DNA from 2 places in the Geobacillus sp. CX412 genome. Region 2 is predicted to be linked to the other one. Evidence: a T-box and tRNA genes for the amino acid it is inferred to sense, from the RefSeq annotation. Region 2 holds a T-box; the other holds one or more tRNA genes.
The links. A T-box is a leader RNA that pairs with one kind of tRNA and senses whether it is charged. The one in region 2 lies ahead of trpS (tryptophan--tRNA ligase), so its partner is inferred to be a tRNA-Trp.

Region 1 (10,501 bases), 1.5 Mb from region 2:
CGAAAAGCAATCTCGCTAATATAATTGCATGTTTGGTTAAACCGTTTCATTGTTTCCAGCAGCGCATGAAACTGTTCAAGAGTTGGCACTAATTTAATCTTGAGAGTGCAGAGCATTCTTGATTCACCTACCTTTCTAAATCCAGTGTACTTATATTGAACGAAAAATTCAATATATACTAAAAATATAAACCCGCCTTCCTCCACAGCTAAAGCAGTGGGCTTCCGGCGGATGTTCTCGTGAATCTTATGCACAAAGCATTTAAGTTTCGGATCTATCCAACGAAAGAACAAGTGTTACTCAATTAACAAATCGATTGGCTGCAGTCGTTTCGTTTTTAATTACTTCTTAGCCAAGTGGAATGAAGCCTATGAACAAACAGGTAAAGGTCTAACCTATAACATTTGTGCAATCAGTTAAACCAATTGAAAAAGGAATTGGAATGGTTAAAAGAGGTCGATTCTACCGCACTTCAAAATGCGCTAAAACATCTGGACGATTTTCAAAAAACAGAATAACGTCCACGCTTCAAAAGCAAAAAAATCCTGTTTACAACTTTGCTCTAACTAATTGTGGATATCAAAACAAAGAAGTCAAAAACCTAACCTTGCGGGTGTGGACATGTTCGAATTGTAGAACACATCATGACCGAGATGTAAACACCGCAAGAAATATCTTACAAGAAGGTATGAGATTAATCACTGCTGGACCGGCGGATTGAGCTCGGTCCATTTCTCTTCGGTAGAAGGGATTACCCAAGAATCCTCTGCCTTTAGGCACGGGGGGTGGTCAATTGTTCCATCACATTTATATGAATATGAATTAAAGATAATTTTTCTTGTTCAGATAGATTTGAGTTTATAATCCTTTTGATTGCATAATAAAATTTTATTTCAGGAGACTGACGTGTACGAGGATGAGACATTTCATCACGTATTTCTTTTGCGATCGTTTCATAAAGAAGTGATTGGCTTTCTTGTTCATTCAGTTTTTCTGTTGTTAGGGAGCGATTTTTCCATAGGCTTTGATATGCTTCTAACAATACGGAAAATGAATGTTCCATTATATATTACTACTCCTTCCTTCGAATAAATGAATGTATATACACATTGTTTGCAAAGATGTTTCGATGATTATTTATTATATTTAATGTTGAAAGCGGTTGTCAAAAATTACACGAAATTTTCTTCCAAAAAATATATTGACAAAGTATAAATAAATTTATATAATATAATCCGTCGTTTAAATCGATGCTTTTAATTGTTCAAATAAATAAACAAAAAATATTGACAACATATGATGGCGTGAATATAATCATTAATTGCTCGAAACAACAAAACTATAAAATATGAATATGAATTAGAAAAGTAAATATTTATTGACAATCTTGGATATTTAATTATAATATGTTGACAGGTAATGTTCTTTGAAAACTGAACAAAACGAAGCGTCCACAACGAAAAGCTGAAGTGCCGCGATTAGCTCTCGGAGCCAAATGTTCTTCACCCCGCTGAAGTGCTTGCACTTCGAGGGGGAAGGTTATTTGGCACAAGAGAGCTAGGCACTGAAGCTAGACAATACGAAAAGCGAAGGCGGCTTGACACCTTCGGTGTCAGTGCCGAATTAAATAAGCCAATCAACTTTCTTTTTGGAGAGTTTGATCCTGGCTCAGGACGAACGCTGGCGGCGTGCCTAATACATGCAAGTCGAGCGGACCGAACGGAAGCTTGCTTCTGTTTGGTTAGCGGCGGACGGGTGAGTAACACGTGGGTAACCTGCCCGTAAGACCGGGATAACTCCGGGAAACCGGGGCTAATACCGGATAACACCGAAGACCGCATGGTCTTTGGTTGAAAGGTGGCTTTTGCTACCACTTACGGATGGGCCCGCGGCGCATTAGCTAGTTGGTGAGGTAACGGCTCACCAAGGCGACGATGCGTAGCCGGCCTGAGAGGGTGACCGGCCACACTGGGACTGAGACACGGCCCAGACTCCTACGGGAGGCAGCAGTAGGGAATCTTCCGCAATGGACGAAAGTCTGACGGAGCGACGCCGCGTGAGCGAAGAAGGTCTTCGGATCGTAAAGCTCTGTTGTTAGGGAAGAAGAAGTACCGTTCGAATAGGGCGGTACGGTGACGGTACCTAACGAGAAAGCCCCGGCTAACTACGTGCCAGCAGCCGCGGTAATACGTAGGGGGCGAGCGTTGTCCGGAATTATTGGGCGTAAAGCGCGCGCAGGCGGTCCCTTAAGTCTGATGTGAAAGCCCACGGCTCAACCGTGGAGGGTCATTGGAAACTGGGGGACTTGAGTGCAGAAGAGGAGAGCGGAATTCCACGTGTAGCGGTGAAATGCGTAGAGATGTGGAGGAACACCAGTGGCGAAGGCGGCTCTCTGGTCTGTAACTGACGCTGAGGCGCGAAAGCGTGGGGAGCAAACAGGATTAGATACCCTGGTAGTCCACGCCGTAAACGATGAGTGCTAAGTGTTAGAGGGGTTTTCCCTTTAGTGCTGTAGCTAACGCGTTAAGCACTCCGCCTGGGGAGTACGGCCGCAAGGCTGAAACTCAAAGGAATTGACGGGGGCCCGCACAAGCGGTGGAGCATGTGGTTTAATTCGAAGCAACGCGAAGAACCTTACCAGGTCTTGACATCCCCTGACAACCCTGGAGACAGGGCGTTCCCCCTTCGGGGGGACAGGGTGACAGGTGGTGCATGGTTGTCGTCAGCTCGTGTCGTGAGATGTTGGGTTAAGTCCCGCAACGAGCGCAACCCTCGCCCCTAGTTGCCAGCATTCAGTTGGGCACTCTAGGGGGACTGCCGGTGACAAACCGGAGGAAGGTGGGGATGACGTCAAATCATCATGCCCCTTATGACCTGGGCTACACACGTGCTACAATGGGCGGTACAAAGGGCTGCGAACCCGCGAGGGGGAGCGAATCCCAAAAAGCCGCTCTCAGTTCGGATTGCAGGCTGCAACTCGCCTGCATGAAGCCGGAATCGCTAGTAATCGCGGATCAGCATGCCGCGGTGAATACGTTCCCGGGCCTTGTACACACCGCCCGTCACACCACGAGAGCTTGCAACACCCGAAGTCGGTGAGGTAACCCGTAAGGGAGCCAGCCGCCGAAGGTGGGGCAAGTGATTGGGGTGAAGTCGTAACAAGGTAGCCGTACCGGAAGGTGCGGCTGGATCACCTCCTTTCTAAGGACTGTATGTGTGTGAAATAAGGTGGGCGCTTCGGGTTTGTTCAGTTTTGAGGGAACATTACCCATTCCTTCAAACGTTTTGTGTCTGCGTCTGCTAGTGAATTCGAGGAAGCAGGATTCCTCGACACAAGGTAGCAGAGAAGTTGATTCAAGGCAGTAGCCTTGTTCAGTTTTGAGGGAACATGTTTAATGTTCTTTCAAAACAGAGGCTTTGTGTCAGAAGCAGTCTTGTGCCTGCGTCTACAAGCAGGTTCGAGGGAGTTAGGTTCCTCGGCACAAAGCTGCAGAGAAGCGAACTCAAAGTAGTAGCTTCGTTCCTTGAAAACTAGATAACCGGAAGGAAAAGCGGAGGCGCCGCGGTTAGCTCTCGAAGCCAAATGTTCTTCACCCGCAGAAGTGCTTGCACTTCGAGGGGGAAGGTTATTTGGCACAAGAGAGCTAGGCGCCGAAGCTAGACAGTGGAAGAAGCCGAGAAGCGAAGGCGGCAAGCATGAAGCTGTTTTCGCATGGTTAAGTTAGAAAGGGCGCACGGTGGATGCCTTGGCACTAGGAGCCGATGAAGGACGGGGCAAACGCCGAAACGCTTCGGGGAGCTGTAAGCAAGCGTTGATCCGGAGATGTCCGAATGGGGAAACCCACTGTCCGTAATGGGGCAGTATCCATACCTGAATCCATAGGGTATGGAGGGCACACCCGGGGAACTGAAACATCTAAGTACCCGGAGGAGAAGAAAGCAACCGCGATTCCCTGAGTAGCGGCGAGCGAAACGGGAACAGCCCAAACCAAGAGGCTTGCCTCTTGGGGTTGTAGGACCACTCATGATGGGAGTTACAAAGGAACGGGGTAGACGAAGCGGTCTGGAAAGGCCCGCCAGAGAAGGTGACAGCCCTGTAGTCGAAACTTCGTTCCCTCCCGAGTGGATCCTGAGTACGGCGGGACACGGGGAATCCCGTCGGAAGCAGGGAGGACCATCTCCCAAGGCTAAATACTCCCTAGTGACCGATAGTGAACCAGTACCGTGAGGGAAAGGTGAAAAGCACCCCGGAAGGGGAGTGAAAGAGAACCTGAAACCGTGTGCCTACAAGTAGTCAGAGCCCGTTTATGGGTGATGGCGTGCCTTTTGTAGAATGAACCGGCGAGTTACGATGACGTGCGAGGTTAAGTCGAAGAGACGGAGCCGCAGCGAAAGCGAGTCTGAATAGGGCGTTTAGTACGTCGACCCGAAACCAGGTGATCTACCCATGTCCAGGGTGAAGGTAGGGTAACACCTACTGGAGGCCCGAACCCACGTACGTTGAAAAGTGCGGGGATGAGGTGTGGGTAGGGGTGAAATGCCAATCGAACCTGGAGATAGCTGGTTCTCCCCGAAATAGCTTTAGGGCTAGCCTCAAGGGAAGAGTCTTGGAGGTAGAGCACTGATTGAGCTAGGGGCCCTCATCGGGTTACCGAACTCAGTCAAACTCCGAATGCCAACGACTTATCCTTGGGAGTCAGACTACGAGTGATAAGATCCGTGGTCGAGAGGGAAACAGCCCAGACCACCAGCTAAGGTCCCAAAGTGCACGTTAAGTGGAAAAGGATGTGGAGTTGCCCAGACAACCAGGATGTTGGCTTAGAAGCAGCCATCATTTAAAGAGTGCGTAATAGCTCACTGGTCGAGTGACTCTGCGCCGAAAATGTACCGGGGCTAAACGTGCCACCGAAGCTGTGGGATGACCGTTGGTCATCGGTAGGGGAGCAGCGCGCCGAAGCGGGACCGGAAGGACTCGTGGAGCGCTTAGAAGTGAGAATGCCGGTGTGAGTAGCGAAAACAGAGGTGAGAATCCTCTGCACCGAAAGCCTAAGGTTTCCTGAGGAAGGTTCGTCCGCTCAGGGTTAGTCGGGACCTAAGCCGAGGCCGAAAGGCGTAGGTGATGGGCAACAGGTTGAGATTCCTGTACCACCTCCTCACCGTTTGAGCAATGGGGGGACGCAGGAAGGTAGGGCGAGCAGGCTGCTGGAATAGCCTGTCCAAGCGGTTAGGCTGCCAGATAGGCAAATCCGTCTGGCGTAAAGGCTGAGCCGTGATGGCGAAGGGACCATCGGTCCCGAAGTCCCCGATCCTACACTGCCAAGAAAAGCCTCTAGCGAGGTGAGAGGTGCCCGTACCGCAAACCGACACAGGTAGGCGAGGAGAGAATCCTAAGGTGCGCGGGAGAACTCTCGTTAAGGAACTCGGCAAAATGACCCCGTAACTTCGGGAGAAGGGGTGCTCTCTTGGGTGATGAGCCCGAGAGAGCCGCAGTGAAAAGGCCCAAGCGACTGTTTACCAAAAACACAGGTCTCTGCGAAGCCGAAGGGCGAAGTATAGGGGCTGACACCTGCCCGGTGCTGGAAGGTTAAGGGGAGCGCTTAAGCCGCAAGGCTGAAGGTGCGAACCGAAGCCCCAGTAAACGGCGGCCGTAACTATAACGGTCCTAAGGTAGCGAAATTCCTTGTCGGGTAAGTTCCGACCCGCACGAAAGGTGTAACGACTTGGGCACTGTCTCAACGAGAGACCCGGTGAAATCATACTACCTGTGAAGATGCAGGTTACCCGCGACAGGACGGAAAGACCCGTGGAGCTTTACTGCAGCCTGATATGGAATTTTGGTATCGCTTGTACAGGATAGGTGGGAGCCTGAGAAGCCGGAGCGCCAGCTTCGGTGGAGGCGCCGGTGGGATACCACCCTGGCGGTATTGAAATTCTAACCCGCACCCCTTATCGGGGTGGGAGACAGTGTCAGGTGGGCAGTTTGACTGGGGCGGTCGCCTCCCAAAAGGTAACGGAGGCGCCCAAAGGTTCCCTCAGAATGGTTGGAAATCATTCGTAGAGTGCAAAGGCACAAGGGAGCTTGACTGCGAGACGGACAGGTCGAGCAGGGACGAAAGTCGGGCTTAGTGATCCGGTGGTTCCGTATGGAAGGGCCATCGCTCAACGGATAAAAGCTACCCCGGGGATAACAGGCTGATCTCCCCCAAGAGTCCACATCGACGGGGAGGTTTGGCACCTCGATGTCGGCTCATCGCATCCTGGGGCTGTAGTCGGTCCCAAGGGTTGGGCTGTTCGCCCATTAAAGCGGTACGCGAGCTGGGTTCAGAACGTCGTGAGACAGTTCGGTCCCTATCCGTCGCGGGCGCAGGAAATTTGAGAGGAGCTGTCCTTAGTACGAGAGGACCGGGATGGACGCACCGCTGGTGTACCAGTTGTCCCGCCAGGGGCACCGCTGGGTAGCTATGTGCGGAAGGGATAAGCGCTGAAAGCATCTAAGCGTGAAGCCCCCCTCAAGATGAGATTTCCCATCGCGTCAAGCGAGTAAGATCCCTCGAAGATGACGAGGTCGATAGGTCCGAGGTGGAAGCGTGGCGACACGTGGAGCTGACGGATACTAATCGATCGAGGACTTAACCAAGCGGAAAAGCGGAGGCGAGCGCTTAGCGCCAAAAGGAAAATGTTCTTCCGACGAGACATGCTTGCATGTCGACGGAGGAAGGTTATTTTCCGCAAGGCGCTGTGAGCCGGAGCTGGACAAAGCGAAAAGTGGAGGACGCTAGGAGCTAGACAACGGAAAAGCGTAGGCCGCCTACGCAAAACGGCTTCTTCCAAACAGACGGTTATCTAGTTTTGAGGGAATGAACATATATAAAATAGAAGTAATTTAGTGATAAAACGCCGTTTTGCCAAGATAGGAATCATGAATTTTAAGTTTCGTCTTTCGCTTCATAAAGTAATGTGCGCTCGTAGCTCAACTGGATAGAGCGTCTGACTACGGATCAGAAGGTTAGGGGTTCGAGTCCTCTCGAGCGCGCCATTTCGGGAAGTAGCTCAGCTTGGTAGAGCACATGGTTTGGGACCATGGGGTCGCAGGTTCGAATCCTGTCTTCCCGACCATGAGAAGAGTTTACATACATATACATAACTTTTATACATAATGTATATTAGAGTAAATACAAAAACTCTTGGCTTTAGTCATGTAGAGTTTTAAATTCCATTAGAACGGCAAGTTAAGTATTTCAGTTTATTTGGGATAGATAGGGAAGTGGATAGACTTGGAGGAGTGTAAATCCGCTCCCTTTGGATTTAGCGGTTTGAATGATATGATATAGGGGCATAGTTTAATGGTAGAACAGAGGTCTCCAAAACCTCCGGTGTGGGTTCGATTCCTACTGCCCCTGTATAAACCTTAAAATGAAGTTTAGCAAGCGATGAAATGATGATACATTGGGCTATAGCCAAGTGGTAAGGCAACGGACTTTGACTCCGTGATGCGCTGGTTCGAATCCAGCTAGCCCAGCCAATTGCGGAAGTAGTTCAGTGGTAGAACACCACCTTGCCAAGGTGGGGGTCGCGGGTTCGAGTCCCGTCTTCCGCTTTTCTTGGCGGCATAGCCAAGTGGTAAGGCAGAGGTCTGCAAAACCTTCATCCCCGGTTCGAATCCGGGTGCCGCCTCCAATTGTGCGGGTGTAGTTTAGTGGTAAAACTTCAGCTTCCCAAGCTGACGTCGTGGGTTCGATTCCCATCACCCGCTTTTTTTTCTTACTTCTAGTTGTCGCAATATCATTAAAAACTGTTAGAACATTGCCTCGATGCATCTGGCTTCCCTTGAGCCAGCTCGTAGAGGAAGAGGCAGCGAAGCTAAAGAGTGTATAACACCATGTCCCAGTAGCTCAGCCGGATAGAGCAACGAGCATTACATCTATGAATCCACTGCGAGTTGTCTCGACGCATCCCGCTTCCTTGAGTTAGCTAGTAGAGGAAGAGACAGCCAGCTAAAAATATAAGTATAATAACACTATGTCCCAGTAGCTCAGCTGGATAGAGCAACGAGCGATGCATCATTGAATCCGCTCCGAGTTGCCTCGACGCATCCAGCATCTTTGAATCAGCTGGTAGAGGAAGAGGCAGCTGTTGAAAAATAGGAGTGTAAATAATACTATGTCCCAGTAGCTCAGCTGGATAGAGCAGCGGCCTTCTAAGCCGTCGGTCGGGAGTTCGAATCTCTCCTGGGACGCTATGCAAAAAGCCAGCCGTTAAGGCTGGCTTTTTGTTGTAATTGCAAGCGATAAAGTGATAAGAAGACAACCCGGATAGTGGGGGCAATGAAAAAGCGGTCAATAGCCGCTTCTTTTTTTATCTTTTTTACCAAGAAGCCCCCACTTCTAAGCGAAGCATAGGCAATGAAATGATGATGTAATGCCGGATGAGCGCACCGCTTACTTTGGAGACGATGGTGAATATACAGCGCTGTTTATGTATGTGGCTGATAAACCGCGTGATTTGTCAGCCGACACCTTATATGCGGCGAAATTTATGCAAACAAGCGCAGAAAACGGCGGGGCCGGCAAGTTAGAATGGATTAAACTTGGATATGCTGCGGATAAAGAAATTAAACGCATGATTGATAAAGGCATTAAATTTTTCATAGAAGCGAATATTAGGGATAAACAATTAGTTCACGTAACAGTTCTAGGAAAGAAAGATCCACTAATCCTTCCAGTGAAAGAAGTACTTTGATCATGTCGATGGCGCCTGCAGATAACCTAACTCCAAACGGGTTGTATCTCAAATAAGCGTCCATCGAATATTTATCCAATTCTTTTGTGAGCTGACAAAAAGATGGCTTACTGTCATCTTATTCAGCAGGAAAGTGCAGTTATGCAAAAATGGAGCAGCATATATCCTGCTTCTTTTAGTTCTAGTGCAAGAAATCTATAAAATCAGGACATACTGATACTACTAAAATAGTATTGATGATGGAAAAACAGGTGTCAGTATTCTCAGGAGGATTATGCAGCTTTTTACATTTCAATCCAATTAATAACATAATTTAGCTGAAATTTTACACCATGATAAAAATCTGTATTGTAAATGAAAACAATTTGAAACTTTATTGCAAAAGTAAGTTTGCTAGAATATCTAAGGATAGAAACAGGAAAGTTTTAATAACTATATAATACGGTATGTAAAATATATAGGTCGGGGGGTAAACATGACGTTAGAGAATCAACTGATCAAAAAAACATTTTATGAAACATTGATGGAAGCGAATGAGAAAAATCCTGTCCGTGTGCTCGGAGAAGCTTTTCTTGCCGGGCATAAAGATCAGACAGCTGACATCTCCACCATCCGTTTTGCCCAGGGAGAAGTATATTTTCATCACAAAGATTATGAAGCAGCTATTTTCAAATGGGAAAACGTTCATAATGATTTAGAACCGTGGGCGAAGAAAAATATAGCGGATTGTTACCATGAAATCGGGCAATTATCAACAGCTGAAGAGATTTATAAATCCATTAATACGGAAAGCAGTGTCTTGCAATCGGAAGTTGCACTGCAATTATTTTCGCTTTATATAGACCAAGGCAAGCTTGAAAAAGCTGACCAAGTGATTAAAAAAGCGGTATCCTTTAATCCGGACTACCCGAATGTGACTGACATTGCTCGCGCCTTTTTCGAAAAACATAAGGATTGGAAGAGCGCAATTGAACTGGCAGTAAATGAAGCGGTCCGAACAGAATCAGATCATTGGTTTGATATTTTAAAAACATACGCAGAGCAAGGACTAACAAAAATCTTTGAACCGCATTATTTTTCCAAATGCTTAGCCGTGCTATACAGGGTGGATCAGACAAGATTTGAGCAGATCGTTCAGGCATTATGGAATAGCTATAAAAACGAGCGTTCCTATTTTTCATGGCTGAAGGAATTTAACCACCTTTTCTTCAATCTGGATGCAAGCCGGGAGCAGTCTTGGAAAGAACTGTCAGAACTTTATCAGGAAACTTATTTTGAATTGATCGATGGAAAGTATTTAATTAAAGAACTGGATGAGATTATTCCGAACATCTTAACGAACTGGCTCAAAATAGCCGATGATTCTCATGCTTTATTTGCTTCTGCAGCGGTACTGGCATGGAGCGAGAAATTTCCATCCAGCATTAGTTCAGAGGTGGTCAATGCTGCCGAAAATCTTATTTTCCATTCCCGCAATGAGACAGATGGTTTGGAATACAGCCTTACATTATTCGATTCCATCGTAAAATGGGCGGAAGCGCAGCATGTTGATCCAGGTCACCGTTTCAGATGGATCATCCGAGAACTGGTTGATTTTGAAGCACATCATTTAGTTGTTGCTGGAACTTCCGGAAATGGGAAGTCTGCTTTTATCAATTCGGTCCTCGGAGAAAATATCCAAACTGCTCCGACATCTTCCGCTATTGTATTTAAGGGGGATGATGAGACGGAGATTAGAAAAATATCCGATGAAGAATTAACC
Region 2 (10,501 bases):
CTATGGTCTCGGTTTTTATCCAGCCATGCTTGGTTATGCAGTGGGATATTATATAGTCCGTCGTTGCCTTGAACATGGTGCTCGCTTTTCCAGGTTAATGGGCATCGATTCAGAACAGATGCTGCAGCTTGCCGCGTTAGAGAAAAACGAATAGTCATGATGATCATCGGGTGCTCATATATGTAAAAATAAGATGGACAAGTTAAGAGAAAGAAGAGGGACCCGATGATTCGCATATTTATTTATTTAGTCGGTTTTGGAGTTTCTGTCATTGGCGGGATAACCGTTATTGCTTATTTAAACATTATGACGCCAGAGCGGGGATGGAGCGAATATTTTTCATATATTTGCACAAGAGTAGAATGTTATTTATTACCAATAGGACTTTTACTAATGTGGGGAAGCTTATACTTCCCTTACCGAGAAGAGTAATGGATAAAAAAGGGTAGTATGGAATAAAATTCGCCCCTCTGCCTATACTGATGGACAAATAGGTTTGGAAGTGAGGGGTATCGTATGCTGTATCTGCATGATATTTGGGTCAATTGGTTTGAAGGGGAAGAGAACGGATACAACGTATGCCATTTCCATGAATGGCGGAAAGATGATCAAGTGGAACTGCTCGATCAAGTACCGCTTCTTAAAGTGTCTTCTGCGCTATTCAACTATATTGAAAACAGTTTATCGGAAATCCCAAAGCAGCTTCTTGAAGACGTATATCAAAAAGCATATGTGCGCAAAAATCATGAACGCATTCAGCTTGATTATTGTTTTGTCATTACAGACGGTTATGGCATTCTTGCTGTTGATACGATTGGTTATAACATTCCGATTCGGAAAAGCCGCCTTATTCCGAGACAGGAGCAGCTAGTATACGAAATGGTCGCTGAACATCAAGAAGAACCATATCCGCTGCCTGCTCATGAAAAAGAACATCATATTTTGTCGCCATCCCCTGAATGGATGATGGGACTTACACGAAAGGAACGACAGCTTAAACAACTTTTATTTATGGTGCTTGACCAACTTCATTCGACGAAAAACGTTGCAGAGGTACGCTACTGGTATACGGAATGGGCGCCGCAAAAATATCCTGATATTCAAAAAATGTCGTTTGAAGAAGCATGGCAGCACTTATACGAAGAGACAAAATACGGCTGGTCCGACAAACATGAGCAGCTATGCGAAAAATTAATTAAAGGACAGCCGTTTTTTGAAAAGCTTTGGGAAATGGAACAGGAGCCAAAAGTGAATTAAGAAAAATAAAGTCGCAATGATGAATGATATTTCTGCCAGAGTCAGCATAGGAAAGCTTAATAAGCATATAAAAAAGCAAGCCATCGTTCGGCTTGCTTTTATTATTGTTTTAGCGTCTTCTTCCAAGCCCTATCGCTTGTTCCATTTTTTCAAGCATTTCCGTTGCTACTTTGTTTGCTTTTTCTGCTCCTTGGTCAAGCACTTGGTCAAGCGTGCTGCTTTCCAACAAGTCGTAATATTTTTCTTGGATCGGAGTAAGGGTGTCAATAATTACTTGGGCAAGATCAGCTTTAAATACGCCATATCCTTTTCCAGCATATTCTTGTTCAAGTTCTTCAATCGTTTTATTGGCTAAAATCGAATAAATGTTAAGGAGATTGGAAATTCCCGGTTTATTTTCTTTGTCATATCGGATGACGCCTTCAGAATCGGTTACAGCGCTTTTTATTTTCTTTTCAATCGTTTTGGCATCATCAAGAAGTGTAATAAACGACTTTTTGTTTGGATCCGATTTGCTCATTTTTTTCGTTGGATCCGTAAGTGACATAATGCGTGCACCGATTTTTGGAATGCGCGGTTCTGGAATCGTAAAAATCTCCATACCGTTTGTTAAATCGTTCCGCTAAATCGCGCGTCAATTCAATATGTTGTTTTTGGTCTTCCCCGACAGGTACGATATCGGTTTTATACAAGAGAATATCCGCAGCCATCAATGGAGGATAGGTAAGCAGCCCGGCGCTCACTGCTTCTTTTCCTGCCGATTTATCTTTAAATTGAGTCATTCTTTCTAGTTCACCGATATAAGAAATGCATTGCAGTATCCAACCCGCTTGGGCATGGGCAGGAACTTCCGATTGAATAAACAAAGTAGCTTTATTCGGATCAATGCCGACCGCCAAGTAAAGAGCGGCTAAGCTGCGAATGTTTTTTTGCAGTTCTTCCGGATCTTGCGGAACGGTAATGGCGTGTTGATCGACAATGCAAAAATAGCAGTTGTACTCATGCTGCAATTCCACGAATTGCCGCATTGCTCCGATATAGTTGCCAAGCGTAATGACGCCGCTTGGCTGAATTCCTGAAAAGCTCGTTTTCATAACACCACTCCTTTTTTTATCAATTTAAAAAGGCCCTACCCCCTGAGAGTTAGGGACGATAGGACCGCGTTGCCACCCTAGTTATTGCACATGATGTGCAATCACTTTGCCCATGCTTTTATGCGCATGGCGCCTTGATAACGTAAGGCAGACGTCCAAAGCCTACTAAAGCCAACTGCTCATTCAGCCGGATGCTCGAAAGCCCATTCCATATTGCTAGCCGCTTGTTCGCACCACCCACAAGCTCTCTGAAGGCATCGCAATATGTACTCTTCTTTCTCATCGCATGTTTCATATGATTGATTGCTTTATATTATAAAACAATGCGATAGTTGCTGCAACTTTATCGTATGGCATATCCGGCGGCAATTGTCAAGAGAAGAAGAATAAGACCAGAAAACAATAGTGGATACGTTACAGTAAACTTTTTTGCTTGCACAGGTTGTTCATCAGATAAACCTTGCAATTCCGCTAAATAACGCCCGGCTTTCGATCTGCTTGTATGCAAGCGCCGAAACCCGTACATAACGCCTTTAAAAAATCCGCCTTCATACACAAACAAAAACCCGCCGATAATAAATGGCAAAAGAGCCAGCAAAAATGCAACATTCACGAAAGAAACGAGCGACCACTCCCCTTGTAATAAAACGATGAATAAACTAAGTACTAATATAGATGCTGTAAGCAAACATGTTCGTATTATAATTGATTTCACTTTCTACCTCCTGATCAACACATCTTATCTTCGTCTTTATTCAATCAGAAAACATAAAATTCGTAAATATTATTAGAAAAATTATACAAAAAAAACTTTAGAATGGGACAAATGATATGTAATTATTCATCTTTTTTCGGATTTACAGTCATAATATTATACTGTAAGCGCTTTCTTTAGATTATGAAAATTTTTTATTTACATTTTGTAAAAATAACGTTAAAATTCAAATTAAACGCATTAGATTATAATAATCGATTAAGACAAAAAAGTTAGAAAATTTATATTTAATAAAATAAGGAAATTCTTTTCAAATATATTAATAATTATATAATAGCGTTGTAGGTGAAATCTTCTGAAATATAACATATTCAGAAGATTTTTAATACATTATATATTTTTAAGGGGGGACTTTTAGTGAAGAAGAAACTATCATTGTTTCTTGTGCTTCTCCTGGCTGTAACCACATTTCTAGCGGCCTGTGGAGGCAACAACGACACAGCAAAAGACAAAGGCGGCACTGCAAATAAGCCGGCCGAAAAGAAAGAGCAAGTGTTGAACTTGCTGGATTCTTCGGAAATTCCATCGCTTGATTCCGCGCTTGCGACAGACCAAGTATCGTTCATCGTGTTGAACAACGTGATGGAAGGCCTTTACCGTTTAGGCAAAGATAACAAGCCGGTTCCAGGTGTGGCGGAAAGCTATGAAGTAAGCGAAGATGGCAAAGTTTACACATTCAAACTCCGCAAAGACGCAAAATGGTCGAACGGCGATCCTGTTACGGCGCATGACTTCGTATTTGCGTGGAGAAAAGTATTAGATCCAAAAACAGCTTCCGAATACGCCTACATTATGTATGACATTAAAAACGCAGAAGAAGTTAACCAAGGCAAATTGCCAGTTGACCAGCTTGGCGTAAAAGCGGTAGATGACTATACGCTTCAAGTAGAATTGAAAAACCCAATTCCATACTTCATCAGCTTAACCGTATTTGGATCGTTCATGCCGCAAAACGAAAAATTCGTAAAAGAGCAAGGCGACAAATATGGCTTGGAAGCGAACACGACGCTTTACAACGGTCCGTTCGTATTAAGCGAATGGAAGCATGAACAAGGCTGGACATATAAGAAAAATCCAAACTATTGGGATAAAGACAATGTGAAGCTAGAAACAATCAATGTCAAAATCGTAAAAGATACCGCAACAGCTGTAAACCTTTACGACACGAAAAAAGTGGACCGAGTTGGTCTAACTGCAGAGTTTGTTGATAAATATAAAAACGACAAAAACTTCCATACAGAGCTTGATCCATCTATTTTCTGGCTGCGCATGAACACGAAAAACGAATTGTTGAAAAACGTCAACGCTCGTAAAGCAATCGCGATGGCGATTGACAAACAAGCGCTTGTTGACACGCTTCTTAACAACGGTACAATTCCGGCAAACTATATTGTTCCAAAAGACTTTGTTCAAGGTCCAAACGGAAAAGATTTCCGTGACGAAAACGGCGATTTAGTGAAATACGATGTAGAAGAAGCGAAAAAATTATGGGAACAAGCGAAAAAAGAGCTTGGCAAAGACAAATTTACGATTGAGCTGTTGAACTTTGATGCCGATACCGCGAAGAAAATTGGTGAATACTTGAAAGAACAGCTTGAAAAGAACTTGCCTGGCCTTACAATTAACATTAAACAACAGCCATTTAAACAAAAGCTTGAGCTAGAAAGCAACATGCAATATGACCTATCCTTCTCAGGTTGGGGCCCGGACTATCAAGACCCAATGACATTTATCGATCTTTGGGTGACAGACGGCCCGCACAACCAAACTGGCTGGTCCAACCCAGAGTACGACCAGCTTGTTAAAGATGCGAAAACAACGTTGCTAAACGACTTGCAAGCCCGCTGGGATGCAATGTTAAAAGCGGAAAAACTCTTGTTTGAAGAAATGCCAGTCGCACCGCTTTATCAACGCGGCTCTGCGTATTTGCAACGTGAATACGTAAAAGGTATTGTTTCTCATCCATTTGGCGGAGATTATAGTTATAAATGGGCATATATCGAGTAATAGTTCTGCAGTAATTGTAATTGCGGAGGAGAGTATATGTGAAAAGCATATACTCTCCTTTTGCCTGAAAAGGCGAAAAAGTCGAAAAAAGAAGAAGATTCTAATTATTATGTTGGAGGAGGTGCTCCAATGGCACGATATGTGATCAAACGGATTGTGTATATGGTCATTACGTTATTTATTATCGCGACGGTGACGTTCTTTTTAATGAAATTGCTTCCTGGTTCACCATTGCAAAACCAAGAAAAACTCACGCCAGAGCAGCGGCAAATTATTTTAGAGAAATACGGATTAAACGATCCGGTTCCAGTGCAATATGTCCGCTATTTAGGCAATTTATTAAAAGGGGATTTAGGCGTTTCGTTTCAGTATGATAACCGTCCGGTAACTGAATTGATTGGGGAACGAATCGGTCCATCGGCACAGCTTGGATTTCAAGCAATTGTGTTTGGAACGTTGATTGGGTTAATACTCGGCATTTTCGCCGCGATTCGTCATAATACTTGGGGAGACTATACGGCCACAGTCATTTCCGTATTAGGAATATCCATTCCGTCATTCGTTTTCGCCGGATTGCTTCAATATTATATTGGGGTAAAGATGCAATGGCTCCCGGTAGCGTTTTGGGAAGGGTTTGAATATACAATTATGCCAACGCTTGCACTATCAGTCGGTGTGATCGCAAACATCGCTCGTTTTATGCGGACAGAAATGTTGGAAGTGTTGAGCTCTGATTATATTTTAACCGCAAGAGCGAAAGGAATTAGCAATTCGGCAGTGATTGTGAAGCATGCGATCCGCAACTCGCTCATCCCGATTATTACGATTCTTGGTCCAATGGTCGTTAACTTAATGACGGGAACGCTTGTTATTGAGAAGATTTTCGCAGTTCCTGGATTAGGGGAACAATTCGTTCGTTCGATTGAAATGAACGACTATCCGGTAATTATGGGAACCACATTATTTTATTCTGCTTTACTGATATTCGCGATTTTTATCGTCGACATATTATATGGCATCGTTGATCCACGTATTCGTCTAGCGGGAGGGAAAAAATAATGAATAAACTAAACTATGAAAATATTTCACCAGATCTTTTTCAACCCGCCCCACCTAACGTTGTAGAACAAGAAAAAATCAATCGTCCAAGTTTAACATTTTGGCAAGATGCATGGATACGTTTACGGAAAAATAAAGGCGCGATTGCTGGATTAATTATGATTATTATTTTAACGCTTACAGCAATTATCGCTCCGATGACGAGCAAGCATTCTTATAAGGAGCAAGACTTAAACCGTGCGAAATTACCGCCAAAAGTTCCTGTTTTAGAGCATATTAGCTGGCTCAATCTAGACGGGAAAGATGCAAACGGCGTTGATGTATATAAAGAACGCGGCATTAAAGAATACTATTGGTTCGGAACAGATGATTTAGGCCGCGATTTATGGACAAGAACATGGTATGGAACCCGAATTTCCCTCTACATCGGGTTATTGGCTGCGCTGATCGATTTGTGCATCGGAATTGCGTACGGCGGGATTTCCGGATTTTACGGAGGTCGCGTCGATAACATTATGCAGCGGATTATTGAAATATTATACGGTATTCCGAGCTTAATTGTCGTTATTTTGTTTATTTTAATTTTTGAGCCGGGGATCATTTCGATTACACTGGCTATGGTCATCACTGGCTGGATGACGATGGCACGGATCGTCCGCGGACAAATTTTAAAATTAAAAAACATGGAATATGTGCTTGCGGCCCGTACGCTAGGAGCATCCAACTCCCGGTTAATTTTTAAGCATTTAATCCCGAACGTCGTCGGTCCAATCATTATTACAACGATGTTTACGATTCCAAGCGCGATTTTCACCGAAGCGTTTTTAAGTTTTATCGGTCTTGGAATTCGTCCACCGGAAGCATCGCTCGGTTCATTAGTCAACGAAGGATATAAATCGATTCAAACCTATCCGCATATGATGATCATTCCAGCGGTTGTCATCAGTTTATTAATTTTGAGCTTTAACTTAGTGGCAGACGGGCTGCGCGATGCGCTAGATCCGAAAATGCGCAAATAATGGACGGAAGGAGGCGAAAACATGGAAAAAATATTACAAGTGAAAGATTTACACATCTCCTTCGACATACATGCAGGCGAAGTGCAGGCGGTCCGGGGCGTTAGCTTCGATTTATATAAAGGAGAAACGTTGGCCATTGTCGGTGAATCAGGGTCCGGAAAATCGGTGACTTCGAAAGCGCTCATGCGGCTATTGCCAACTCCGCCGAGCCGAATTAAACAAGGAGAAATTTTGTTTGAAGGAAAAGACTTAACGAAGCTTTCCGATAAAGAAATGCAAAACATTCGCGGTGCAAAAATTTCAATGATTTTCCAAGATCCAATGACATCGTTAAATCCAACGATGACGATTGGAAAGCAAATTATGGAAGCAATTTTAAAACATCAGAAAATCTCGAAAGAAGAAGCGCGCAAGCGTGCGGTTGAACTATTGCAGCTTGTCGGTATCAAAAATGCGGAGTTGCGCATAAAACAATATCCGCACCAGTTTTCCGGCGGGATGCGCCAGCGTGTCGTGATTGCGATCGCTCTCGCTTGCAACCCGAAAATTTTAATTGCCGACGAGCCGACGACAGCATTAGACGTAACCATCCAGGCACAAATCCTGGAACTGATGAAAGACATTCAAAAGAAACTAGGAATGTCGATTATTTTCATTACACATGACCTTGGTGTTGTCGCCAATATGGCTGACCGCGTGGCGGTCATGTACGCTGGAAAAATCGTAGAAATCGGCACAGTCGATGAGATTTTCTATAATCCGAAGCACCCGTATACATGGGGATTGCTTGCTTCGATGCCAAGCCTTGATCATAAAGATATGGAGCTTTACTCGATTCCAGGCACGCCGCCGGATTTATTGAATCCGCCGAAAGGCGATGCGTTTGCGCCAAGAAATCCATATGCGCTAAAAATTGACTATGAATTAGAACCACCGATGTTTAAAGTTTCGGATACGCATTACGCAGCGACGTGGCTACTCCATGAAAATGCGCCAAAAGTAGAACCGCCGCAAATCGTGCGCGACCGCATGGCTAAATTTGCGCAAATTGTTGCTCGGAAAGGAGGAGGACCTCGTGGCTAGACAAAAACTCCTCGAAGTGAGAAATTTAAAACAATATTTTCGCGTTGGCAGAGGGGAAGTGGTAAAGGCAGTAGATGGAGTGACATTTGATATTTACAAAGGAGAAACGTTTGGGCTTGTTGGTGAGTCCGGGTGCGGCAAATCGACGACAGGAAGAACGATTATCGGTTTATATGAGGCGACGGAAGGGGAAGTGCTGTTTAACGGAGTGAGCGTTCATGGAAAAAAATCAAAAAAAGAGTTAAAGGAATTAAAGCGAAAAATGCAAATGATTTTCCAAGACCCATACGCCTCGTTAAACCCGCGCATGACCGTTGCGGATATTATCGCTGAAGGCATCGATATTCACGGTCTTGCGAAAACGAAGGAAGAACGCATGCAGCGCGTATATGAGCTGCTTGAGACAGTCGGCTTAAACCGTGAGCATGCCAATCGCTATCCGCATGAGTTCTCCGGCGGCCAGCGCCAGCGGATCGGGATTGCCCGCGCTTTAGCGGTGGAACCGGAGTTTATTATCGCCGATGAGCCGATTTCCGCGCTGGATGTGTCGATTCAGGCGCAAGTGGTGAACTTAATGAAAAAGTTGCAGCGGGAAAAAGGCTTGACATATTTGTTTATCGCTCATGATTTGTCGATGGTGAAATATATTAGCGATCGTATTGGCGTTATGTACTTTGGAAGAATGGTGGAGCTTGCGGATGCGGAGGAATTGTACCGCAATCCGATTCATCCTTACACAAAAGCGCTATTATCGGCAATCCCGCTTCCTGACCCGGAAACAGAGCGGACGCGCAAACGGATTATTTATGATCCGTCGCAGCATAATTATAAAGAAGGAGAGGAATTGGAGTTTCGTGAAATTACTCCAGGGCATTTCGTATTATGCTCGGAAGCAGAATATAAAACATATCAATCGATGTATAAATAAAACGATCTCGATTTGAGAGATCGTTTTATTTTTTGCCGCCGACTAAATTCCAGCCAGCTTGTGTACGTTTTGTTTCGTTTACATGTTCTTTTCGCTTCGAACCGCCGAAAATTTTTTCGCCAATACCGTTCGCGATGACTCCCATTAACGCAGTGATGCCAACAATCATTACGAAAACGATGATATAATCCATAACATATTGTGTCATGAACGCTCTCCCCCCAGACAATCGCTCTAATTTTATTGTAAGTGATTTTTCTTTTTATTGGAAGAAGCGGTGAAAAATAAACCTAGAAAATAGATGACTTTTTTGAAAAACTATATCTTTATTTATATATTTATTGTATAATGTATTATGTTAGAGTTATTTCAAATTACCATGTTTTGTAGCTGCAGAGTTTAGCTAGTTCGTTCCATTGATATAGAAGGCAAGGTTAGGTTATCCTTGTTGAAAGGGAGTGAGAATATGGTGAAATTGTATACTTCACCAAGTTGCACGTCATGCCGAAAAGCGAAAGCATGGCTAGAAAAACATAATATTCCTTATGTAGAACGCATATTTTCTCCGAACCGTTAACGATTGAGGAGATTAAAGAAATTCTACGCATGACGGAAACAGGAACAGACGAGATTATTTCAACAAGATCAAAAGTTTTCCAAAAGCTGAACATCAATCTCGAATCGTTGCCGCTTCAAGATTTATATGAACTTATTCAAAAACATCCGGGAATTTTACGCAGACCGATTATTATTGATGAAAAACGGCTTCAAGTCGGTTACAATGAAGACGAAATTCGCCGTTTCTTGCCGCGAAAAGTGCGAGCATATCAACTTCGTCAAGCGCAACGTCTCGTTAATGAATAAGAGGAGAACCAACTTCTACATGGCCCGCCATGTAGAAGTTTTTTATCACCTCTTTATTGGGCAGCCGATCCATATTTTTATGTCCAACGATGCAATTTTCTACGATTGATAATGAAACCGAGCAAAACGACTGATGCCGCTGTAATAAATGGAAACATCGGTTTCCATGCAGCAGCGCTGTCGTATAAATAGCGGATTTGTTGTTCTTCGCTGATCATTTTTCCGGCGGTATAGGCTAACAGAGCTCCGCCAATATAAATGAGGAAAGGGTATCGCTCCATCGCATAAAGAATTAGTTTACTGCCTAAAATGATAATGGGAACGGAAAAAAGAAAACCAAACACAACGAGAGAAGTATGACCTTGAGCTGCTCCAGCGATCGCAAGAACATTGTCTAACCCCATCACAATATCAG

Region 1: it encodes a tRNA-Trp, which carries the amino acid that the T-box ahead of trpS (tryptophan--tRNA ligase) is inferred to sense. The anticodon was not compared.

The regions. Positions count from the first base shown of each region.
Region 1 is NZ_CP103461.1:1,202,978-1,213,478, forward strand. Features, by position in the region: gene NXM86_RS06310 (hypothetical protein) at 1-116, opposite strand, end outside; partial or broken gene NXM86_RS06315 (helix-turn-helix domain-containing protein) at 249-515, shown strand; gene NXM86_RS06320 (zinc ribbon domain-containing protein) at 443-721, shown strand; gene yoyC (protein YoyC) at 773-1,063, opposite strand; rRNA gene NXM86_RS06330 (16S ribosomal RNA) at 1,646-3,201, shown strand; rRNA gene NXM86_RS06335 (23S ribosomal RNA) at 3,715-6,637, shown strand; tRNA gene NXM86_RS06340 (tRNA-Arg) at 6,960-7,036, shown strand; tRNA gene NXM86_RS06345 (tRNA-Pro) at 7,040-7,116, shown strand; tRNA gene NXM86_RS06350 (tRNA-Trp) at 7,330-7,400, shown strand; tRNA gene NXM86_RS06355 (tRNA-Gln) at 7,448-7,522, shown strand; tRNA gene NXM86_RS06360 (tRNA-Gly) at 7,526-7,597, shown strand; tRNA gene NXM86_RS06365 (tRNA-Cys) at 7,604-7,677, shown strand; tRNA gene NXM86_RS06370 (tRNA-Gly) at 7,683-7,753, shown strand; tRNA gene NXM86_RS06375 (tRNA-Arg) at 8,163-8,236, shown strand; gene NXM86_RS06380 (hypothetical protein) at 8,237-8,371, opposite strand; partial or broken gene NXM86_RS06385 (alkaline phosphatase) at 8,416-8,643, shown strand; partial or broken gene NXM86_RS06390 (amine oxidase) at 8,644-8,824, opposite strand; partial or broken gene NXM86_RS06395 (dynamin family protein) at 9,215-10,501, shown strand, end outside.
Region 2 is NZ_CP103461.1:2,684,661-2,695,161, reverse strand. Features, by position in the region: gene NXM86_RS14110 (DUF2268 domain-containing putative Zn-dependent protease) at 1-154, shown strand, start outside; gene NXM86_RS14105 (YuzI family membrane protein) at 226-432, shown strand; gene NXM86_RS14100 (YjbA family protein) at 517-1,257, shown strand; partial or broken gene trpS (tryptophan--tRNA ligase) at 1,367-2,351, opposite strand; T-box leader at 2,400-2,643, opposite strand; gene NXM86_RS14090 (DUF3899 domain-containing protein) at 2,695-3,066, opposite strand; gene NXM86_RS14085 (peptide ABC transporter substrate-binding protein) at 3,484-5,133, shown strand; gene opp3b (oligopeptide ABC transporter permease) at 5,263-6,192, shown strand; gene opp3C (oligopeptide ABC transporter permease) at 6,192-7,211, shown strand; gene NXM86_RS14070 (ABC transporter ATP-binding protein) at 7,233-8,294, shown strand; gene NXM86_RS14065 (ABC transporter ATP-binding protein) at 8,287-9,222, shown strand; gene NXM86_RS14060 (hypothetical protein) at 9,248-9,430, opposite strand; partial or broken gene spxA (transcriptional regulator SpxA) at 9,689-10,086, shown strand; gene NXM86_RS14050 (TerC family protein) at 10,164-10,501, opposite strand, start outside.